Variovorax sp. PBL-E5: one gene and its partner. Each later gene encodes a partner of the first gene's protein in a complex. Links are inferred from orthologs where the notes say so. Each region holds a gene or a part of one and is shown on either strand. Other genes may lie near its edges.

The links. Proteins that work in one complex are often made in the same cells at the same time.
Region 2: the proteins of WDLP6_RS16175 (region 1) and WDLP6_RS17435 are in contact, whole or in part, in a cryo-EM structure (PDB 8ZAL), measured with the Escherichia coli proteins. The link is inferred for Variovorax sp. PBL-E5 from one-to-one orthologs.

What each region holds. Positions count from the first base shown.
Region 1 is NZ_LR594671.1:3,330,793-3,335,109, forward strand. The notes cover bases 678-3,621. They hold WDLP6_RS16175 (efflux RND transporter periplasmic adaptor subunit), read right to left. Parts: upstream 2,835-3,621; coding sequence 1,521-2,834; downstream 678-1,520. Other genes in these bases: WDLP6_RS16170 (DHA2 family efflux MFS transporter permease subunit), read right to left, coding at 678-1,503; WDLP6_RS16180 (efflux transporter outer membrane subunit), read right to left, coding at 2,862-3,621. Outside these bases: more of WDLP6_RS16170, read right to left, coding at 1-677; more of WDLP6_RS16180, read right to left, coding at 3,622-4,317. UniProt on the Escherichia coli protein: Part of the tripartite efflux system EmrAB-TolC, which confers resistance to antibiotics such as CCCP, FCCP, 2,4-dinitrophenol and nalidixic acid. EmrA is a drug-binding protein that provides a physical link between EmrB and TolC.
Region 2 is NZ_LR594671.1:3,581,061-3,585,329, reverse strand. Bases 507-3,402 are described here. They hold WDLP6_RS17435 (TolC family outer membrane protein), read right to left. Parts: upstream 2,772-3,402; coding sequence 1,242-2,771; downstream 507-1,241. Other genes in these bases: WDLP6_RS17425 (protein-L-isoaspartate O-methyltransferase family protein), read right to left, coding at 3,143-3,402; WDLP6_RS17430 (rhodanese-like domain-containing protein), read right to left, coding at 2,790-3,128; WDLP6_RS17440 (AraC family transcriptional regulator), read left to right, coding at 507-1,237. Outside these bases: WDLP6_RS17445 (long-chain-fatty-acid--CoA ligase), read right to left, coding at 1-90; more of WDLP6_RS17440, read left to right, coding at 230-506; more of WDLP6_RS17425, read right to left, coding at 3,403-3,829; WDLP6_RS17420 (TetR/AcrR family transcriptional regulator), read right to left, coding at 3,867-4,269. UniProt on the Escherichia coli protein: Outer membrane channel, which is required for the function of several efflux systems such as AcrAB-TolC, AcrEF-TolC, EmrAB-TolC and MacAB-TolC. These systems are involved in export of antibiotics and other toxic compounds from the cell.

The DNA of each region.
Region 1 (4,317 bases):
GACCAGCGGGATCAGCACCAGGAACAGCACCGCCGAACCATAGAACAGGTCGTTCGCGGCCAGCATGAAGGACTGCTGGTCGACCAGCCGATTGATCTGGCCCAGCACCTGCTCGGCGCTGAAGCCGCCGCTGGCGAGCCCGGCCATCGCGCTGTTCGCTGCCGCGCTGCCCTGGTTGACCGACTCGACCAACTGGGCGTGGTGCAGCGCGGCCCGGTTCTCCCACACGGTGGTGGCGATCGACGTGCCGACGGCGCCCGCGGTGATGCGCAGGAAATTCGACAGGCCCGACGCCGCCGCGATGCGGTCGGGTTCGAGGCCCGAGAGCGTGATCGTCACCAGCGGGATGAAGAAGAAGGCCATCGCGACGCCCTGGATGATGGTCGGGATCATGATGGTCCCGAAGTCGGCCGAGGTGTTGAAGTTGGAGCGCATCCACAACACCAGCGCGAAGACCAGGAACGAGAAGGTCGCGTAGCGCCGCGGATCGATCTTGCCCACCGTGAGCCCGACGATCGGCGAGAAGAAGATCGCCAGCAGCCCGACGGGCGCCATGATCATGCCGGCCTGTGTCGCCGTGTAGCCCATCCATTGCTGCAGCCACAGCGGCAGGATCACGACGTTGCCGAAGAACAGGCCGTAGGCCACCGCCGTCGCGAACGCGCCCGACCAGAAATTGCGCCGCTTGAACAGTGAAAGATCGACCACCGGATGCTTGTCGGTCAGCTCCCAGATCAGGAAGAAGCAGAAGCCGACCACGGCGATGATCGCCAGCGTCAGGATGACGGACGAGTGGAACCAGTCGAGCTCCTTGCCCTTGTCCAGCATCAGCTGCGTGCAGCCGACCCAGATCACGAGCAGCGCCAGGCCGACGCCGTCGATCGGCACCTTGCGCGTCGCGCTTTCGCGCTTGCGGTAGATGCCATAGGTGATGGCTGCGGACAGCAGGCCGACCGGAATGTTGATGTAGAAGATCCACGGCCACGAGATGTTGTCCGTGATCCAGCCGCCCAGCAGCGGCCCCATGACCGGCGCCACCAGCGTGGTGATCGACCACATGGCCATCGCGAGGCCCGCCTTGGCGCGCGGATAGCTCGACAGCAGCAGCGTCTGCGACAGAGGGATCATCGGTCCCGCGACGAAGCCCTGCAGCGCGCGGAACGCGATCAGCATCGTCATGTTGGGCGCGAGGCCGCACAGCCACGAGCTGATGATGAACAGCAGCACGCTGGTCAGGAACAGGCGCACCGGGCCGAAGCGCTGCGTCAGCCAGCCGGTGAGCGGGACCGCGATGGCGTTCGACACCGCGAAGCTCGTGATGACCCAGGTGCCCTGCGTCGAGCTGACGCCGAGGTCGCCGGCGATCGCCGGCAGCGAGACGTTGGCGATCGACGTGTCGAGCACGTTCATGAAGGTCGCGGCCGACAGCGCGATCGTGCCCCAGATGCGGGCCGAGCCCTCGAGCGGGGGCAGCGGTGCGGCGGCGGGCGAAGCGGTGGCCATCTCGCGCGCGGACCGTGTCAGCTCGGGCTGGCCTGCGAGGCGACGGCGCTCGCCGGCACGGCAGCCTTCGGCCTGGCGGCGCTCGCCACCGGCGGCGCATCACGACCGATGTTGGCGGCGACGATGCGCTGGACCTCGGCGTCGGCGCCGTGATCGAGCTGACTGTAGACCTGCGTCTGACTGGCCGGCGTGGTGCGCGGCGCATCGGCCAGCATCTTGCCGTCCTGCTGCCGGACATCGATCTCGGCATCCATCGAGAGGCCGACCCGCAGCGGATTGGCCTTGATCTGCTCGGCGTCGAGTGCGATCCGCACGGGCACGCGCTGCACCACCTTGATCCAGTTGCCGGTGGCGTTCTGCGCCGGCAGCAGCGCGAAGGCCGCACCGGTGCCGACACCGAGGCCGGCCACGCGGCCGTCGTACTCGACCTTCTTGCCGTACAGGTCGGCCGTGAGCTTCACGGGCTGGTCGATGCGGATGTTGCGCAGCTGCACTTCCTTGAAGTTGGCATCGACCCAGACCTGGTTGAGCGGCACGATCGACATCATCGGCGTGCCCGCGGCCACGCGCTGACCGAGCTGCACGGTACGCTTGGCGACGTAGCCGTCGACCGGCGCCGGCATCGCGACGCGCTGCGTGGCAAGGTAGGCCTCGCGCACCTTGGCCGCGGCGGCCAGCACGCTGGGGTGCTCGGCGACGCTCGTGCCTTCGGTCAGCGACTGGTTGCTGGCGAGCTGTTCGCGCGCGGAGACCACGCCGGCCTGCGCCGCTGCCAGCGCGCTCTTCGCATTGGCCAGCGCGGTCTCGGAATGGTCGAGTTCTTCCTTGGACACCGCGCCGTTGCCGGAGAGCGCCTGACGGCGCTTCAGGTCGTCCTGCGCACGCGCGATGTCGCTCTGCGCCTTGACGATGTCCGACTGGCGCAGCGTGACCTGCGCGGCCAGCGAGCCGTTGTTGGCATACAGGGTGCGGACCTGGCGCACGGCCTGCGCGAGCGCGGCTTCGGCCTGGTCGAGCGCGACCCTGGCGTCGGCCGGATCGAGCTGCACCAGCGGCTGGCCGGCCTTCACGAGGTCGGTGTCGTCGGCCATGACGGCCGTCACCGTGCCGCTGATCTGCGGCGTGATCTGGATCACGTTGCCCTGCACGTAGGCGTTGTCGGTCGATTCGTAATGGCTCGCGACCAGCCATTCGTACAGGCCCCAGCCGGCACCGGCCAGGACCACGACCACGGCGAGGCCGGTCAATGCGCGGCGGCGCTTGCTGTTGGGGGCCGGCGTGCCGGCGGCTGATTCGACCGGGACGTCGGGGTTGGTGCTGGTGTTGTCCATGAGTGTCTTTCGGGATTCGCTCGGTGTTCAGGGGTGCGTGCTGGCGGAGGACAGCGCGGCGGTCTCGACGGAAGGCTGGTAGCCGCCACCGAGCGCGCGCGCCAGGGCGACCTGCGTGTCGAGCGCGCGCGCGGCCAGATCGACGGCCTGGGCGCGCTGCGCCAGAACGGTGGTCTCCGCCGTCAGCACGTTCAGGTAGTTGCCGAGACCCGCGCGGTAGCGCTGCACGGCGATGTCGTAGGCAGACTCGGCGGCCGCCTGGGCGTCGCGCTGCTCGACCTGCTGCCGGCCGATCGATTGTGCGCTGGCGACCTGGTCGGCCACGTCGCGCACGGCATCGAGCACCGTCGCGTTGTAGCTTTCGATCGCGGCATCGAGATCGGCGGCCTTGCCGCGCAGATTGGCCCGCAGCTTGCCGGCCTCGAAGATCGGCAGACGGATGGCCGGGCCCACGCCCCACTGCTGGCTGTCCGACTTCATCAGGTTGCTGAAGCCGATGCTCTGGAAGCCGGCGAAGGCCACCAGGTTGATGTTGGGATAGAACTGCGTCCTCGCATTGGCGACGTCGCGCGTCGCGGCTTCGACGCGCCAGCGCGCCGCGGCGATGTCGGCCCGGCGGCCGAGCAGGTCGGCCGGGATGGTGGGCTGCAGCGCGATGGGCTTGATGTCGGCGAGCGCCGGCGCCGTCAGCGACTGCGTCGCGTTCGGGTGCGCGACCCATGCTTCGAGTGCGTGGCGCGTGATCTCGACCTGCTCGTTCAGTGCCTCGATCTGCTGGCGCGCCTGCGGCAGGCCGCCTTCGCTCTGGCGCAGTTCGAGGCGGGTGTCGAGGCCGGCGGAGACGCGGTCGCGCACCAGCGCGAGCGTTTCCTGGCGCTGGGCCAGCGTGCGCTGCGCCACCGCGAGCTGGCCCGACAGCCGCGCCCACTGGAAGTAGCTGCGCGCGACGTTGCTGGCCAGCAGCACGCGGGCGGCCTCCTGGTCCGCCGCAGCGGCGTTGGCGGCACCGATGGCGGTGTCCAGCGCGGAGCGGTTCTTGCCGAAGAAATCGAGTTCCCAGCTGCCATTGAGCTGCAGCGTGCCGGTCTCCTGGACCGACCCGCCGAGCGGCGCCGGATAGATGTAGGTATCGCTGAACTTCTGGCGGGTGAGATCGAGCGATCCGTTGAGCTGCGGCTTCAGGGCGGACTCGGCGATCATGGCCGAGGCCTGCGCGCGCGCGAGCCGGGCGCGCGCCACCTGCAGATTGGGGTTGCCCTCGATCGCCTGATTCACCAGCGCATCGAGTTGCGCATCGCCGAACGCGAGCCACCATTGGCTCTCGACTGCGGGGATGGCGGGCACCGCAGCCGCCGCGGCGGGCTGCGCCTGTGAAAGACCGAGCGAATCGGCGTCGCGCAGCTTGGCATGCGAATCGATGCCGGCCATGTCGGCGCAGCCGGCGAGTGCGAGCACCATGGCGGCCGCGGCGACGGCCGTGACC
Region 2 (4,269 bases), 250 kb from region 1 along the record:
GCGGAACGTGCGCTCTCGTTCGCCGAAGCGCACCGCGATCCGGTCGGGATGCTGCTGCACTGCGCGGTGCAAGGCTTGGGTGAGGTACATGCTGCGTCTCCGTTCGACCCCGGGATTGCGAGGTCTCCTTGGCTATGGGCTCATGGTAGAAACCGGCGGCCCCGCGCGCGATTGCGCAATGCGTCGATCCCATGGCAAAAGACCTCAATCCCTTGCTCGGCACGCCTTGATGCTGCGTCCTCCCGTCACGATTCCGATGGCCTTCGTGCAGGGCATGGTGTCCGGCGTGCAGGCACGCCATCAACCCTGCGACGCCTTCCTGGCCGGCGCTGGCATTGCGCCGGAACTGCTTCATCAGGTCGGTGCGCGCGTGACCGCGGACCAGTACGTGGCGCTGTTCCGACTCTTGATGGAAGGCCTCGACGACGAATGCCTCGGCTTCCTGTCGCGGCCTCTCAGGCGCGGCAGCCTGGCGCTGGTGATCCGCTCGGCCATCGGTGCCGCGACGCTGGAGGTGGCGATGCGCCGCATCGCGCGCAGCTTTCGCCTGTTGCAGGACGACCTTCTGCTGGTGCCGGTGCACGATGGTGCGCTGGCGGGTCTGGCCCTGCATTTCACCGAGGCGTCCGTCGCGCGCCCGACCTTTCTGCACGAGCTGTTGCTGCGCATCTTCTGGCGCCTGCTGGCCTGGCTGGTAGGCGGCCAGCTGCCTGCCGCAGGCTTCGACTTCGCCTTCGAGCGCCCGCTGCATGCGGCCAGCTACGGCAAGGTCTTTCCGGCGCCGCTGCAGTTCGAATGCCGCCACTCGGCGTTCTGGTTCGATGCGGCGCAATTGCAGTCGCCGGTGCGTCGCGATGAGGCCGCGCTGCGCGCCTTCCTGGCCGACGCGCAGACCCAGGTCATCGTGCCCCGGCGCGGCGACGACCTCGTCAGCGCGCGCGTGCGGGACCACCTCCAGCACACGCAGCCCGCGTGGCCCGAGCTCGCCGCGACGGCCGATGCGCTGCACATGTCGACGTCGACGCTGCAAAGGCGCCTCGCGAATGAGGGCGTTTCGTTCCAGTCGTTGAAGGACGAACTGCGACGCGACATGGCGATCGTGCGCCTCAACACCAGCACCGTGCCCCTGGCCACGCTGGCCTACGAGCTGGGCTTCGCGGACAGCGCGGCCTTCCAGCGCGCCTTCAAGGGCTGGACGGGCAGCGCGCCGGGCGCGTACCGCCGCGGCGGCCCCTGAACCGCTACCTGCCGGGTGGTGCGACGATCACCGGCGGCGGTGGCGGCACCGGCATCATGGGCGCACCGGGATTGAAGGGCGGCACCGGCACCGGCGGCACGCGCGGGATGGTGTTCCGCGGCACCGGCACCGGACTCTGCGTCGCGGCCGAGGGCTGCGTCGGCGAGGCGGCGCTTTCGGGCGTGGCGCGATCGCCGGTCGCCAGCGCGAGGTTGATGCCCTGCAGATCGTCCGCACTGAGCGTGCCGTTGGCCTGGCGCAGCTTGAGGTGGCCCAGCAGCACGTTGTAGCGCGCCAGTGCCAGGTCGCGCTTGGTCTGGTAGAGCTGGCTCTGTGCGTTGAGCACGTCGATGTTGATGCGCACGCCGACCTGGTAGCCGAGCTTGTTGGCGTCCAGCGCGCTCTGGCTGGAGGACTCGGCGGCTTCCAGCGCCTTGACCTGGCCCGCACCCGAGACCAGACCGAGGTAGGCGGCCCGCGTGGCCTGGGTGACGCTGCGGCGCGTGCCTTCGAGCACCGAGCGCGACTGGTCTTCGAGCGCCAGCGTTTCCTTGATGCGGTTCTCGGTCGCGTAGCCCGCGAACAGCGGCAGGTTGAACACCACGCCGACGGTGGCGGCGTTGATGCGCGAGCGGCCGGTGGTGGTGCTGGTGCCCTGCGGATTGTTGGCGACGTTGTAGCCCAGGGTCGCATCGAGCGTGGGCTTGTGGCCGGCCTCGGCCTTCTGCACTTCGAGCCCGGCCACGTCGACGCCGAGCCGGGCCTGCCGGATCGATGGATGCACGTCCTCGGCCTGGGCCACCCAGGCTTCCATGCTGGCCGGCGAGACCGTGGGCAGCACGACCGGCGCGGCCAGCGGCACCGGCACGCTGCCCGTGCGGCCGACCAGCTGGTCGAGTGCGATCTTCTTGACCTGCAGGTCGTTCTCGGCCGCGATCTCCTGCGAGACCACGAGGTCGTGGCGCGCCTGCGCCTCGCGCGTGTCGGTGATGGTCGAGGTGCCGACCTCGAAATTGCGCTTGGCGGAGGCCAGCTGCTCGGCCACCGCGGTCTTCTGCGCCCGCACCAGCGCGAGGCTGTCCTGGCTGCCGAGGACATCGAAGTACGCCTGGCTGACGCGCACCACCAGGTCCTGTTCGGCCGCGGTCAGCACGGCCTGTGCGATGTCGGCCTGGCGCTTGCCCTGCTCGTAGGTGGCCCAGTTCGCCGGCCGGTAAAGCGGCTGCGTGGCATTGATGCCGACGGTCTGCGTGCTGAAGCCGCGCGACACGTTGCTGCCGGGCACGTCGACATCGAGCTGGGTGCGCGTGTCGCCGGCCGACAGGCCGACGGTCGGCAGGATGCCCGCCTTGGCCTGCGCCGCGCGCGCGACACTGGCGTCGTACTGCGCGCGCGCGCCCTGGTAGCTCGCGTCGTAATCGCGTGCGGCATCGTAGAGTTCGATCAGGCTCTGGCCCTGGGCCGGCAATGCGATCGCTGCGGCGAACGCGGCCGCGAGCGCCGCGCAGAGAGAAGAAAGCCGGCGCACGGGCATGCAGGTCCTTGGATGGAATCAATAGCGCGGCACGGACGTGTCGTGCTGGGCCGACCAGGCATCGATGCCGCCGGCGATGTTCGCCACCGTGTCGAAGCCGCTCTGGGCCAGGAAGGCGGCCACGCGCTGGCTGCGCGCGCCGTGATGGCACAGGCAGGCGATGCGCTGGCCGGGGTCGAGCTCGGCCAGGCGGCCGGGGATCTCGTTCATCGGGATCGCAACCAGCGCGAAGCCCTGCGGCACCACGCTGGCGGTCTGCAGCTCCCAGGGTTCGCGCACGTCCAGCAGCACCGGCGCGGCGCCGGCATCGCGCGCGAACCAGGCGGCGACTTCGGCAGGGCGGATCTGTTCGATCATGAGGCGGGCCGGCTTCAGAAGTTGAAGCGCGAAGGCTCGGGGAAGCGCAAGAGGCGCGGCGCGACCGTGTCCCACGGCTGCGTGCTTTCCCACTTGCCTTCGCCGACGCGGGTGACGAAGTGGGCGCGCATCATCGGCTCTTCGCCGACGATCGCAGCCAGCCGTCCGCCCATCTTCAGCGAGCCCAGCAGGCCTTGCGGCACGCGCGCCACCGAGCCGCTCAGCACGATCACGTCGAAGGTCGGCCCGCTGGGCAGCGGCACCGCACCATCGGCAACGCGCACCTCGACGTTGGCCACACCGTTGCGCCGCAGGTTCTGCGTGGCGATGGCGGCGAGGCCGGGGTCGATCTCGAGTGTCAGCACTTCGGCCGCGCGGTGCGCGAGCAGGGCGGCCATGAAGCCGGAGCCGGTGCCGATCTCGAGCACCGAGTCGGTCTTCTGCACATGCAGGTCCTGCAGCATGCGCGCCTCGACCTTCGGCGACAGCATGCACTGGCCCGGTTCGCGGGCGCCCTTGGCACCTTCCAGCGGGATCTCCATGTCGAAGAAGGCGAGCGGCCGGTGGGGCGGCGGCACATAGTCTTCGCGCCGGATCTGCGCCAGCAGGTCGAGGATCTCGAGATCGAGCACGTCCCAGGGGCGGATCTGCTGCTCGATCATGTTGAAGCGCAGGCGCTCCAGGGTGGGTGTGGGGTTCATGGGCTTTTCCTCGGGGACTCGGGACAAACCTTCAATTCTAGGGTCGGGGTGCGACCAGGCCGTGGAGCACGATCTCGGTCTGCAGCGCGATGTACTTCTCGGGATCGAGTTCGGCCTCGCCGTCGATGCAGATCGGGGTCGAGTGCTTCCACATCATCAGGAACAGCATGGGCGCGGCGATGGCGTAGATCGCATGATCGACGTCGATCGGCGCGAACTCGCCGCTGTCGATGCCGCGCCGCAGGATGCGCCGCAGCAGCGAATGGCCCGGACGCACCACCTCCTGGCGATAGAACTCGGCGAGCTCCGGGAAATTGCGGCCTTCGCCGAGCATCAGCTTGGTGAGTCCCGACGCCTGGGTCGAACCCACGCGCTCCCACCAGATGCGCATGCAGTAGCGCAGCATGTCGGCGGTGCTGCCCTCGAAGACCTCGAACTCC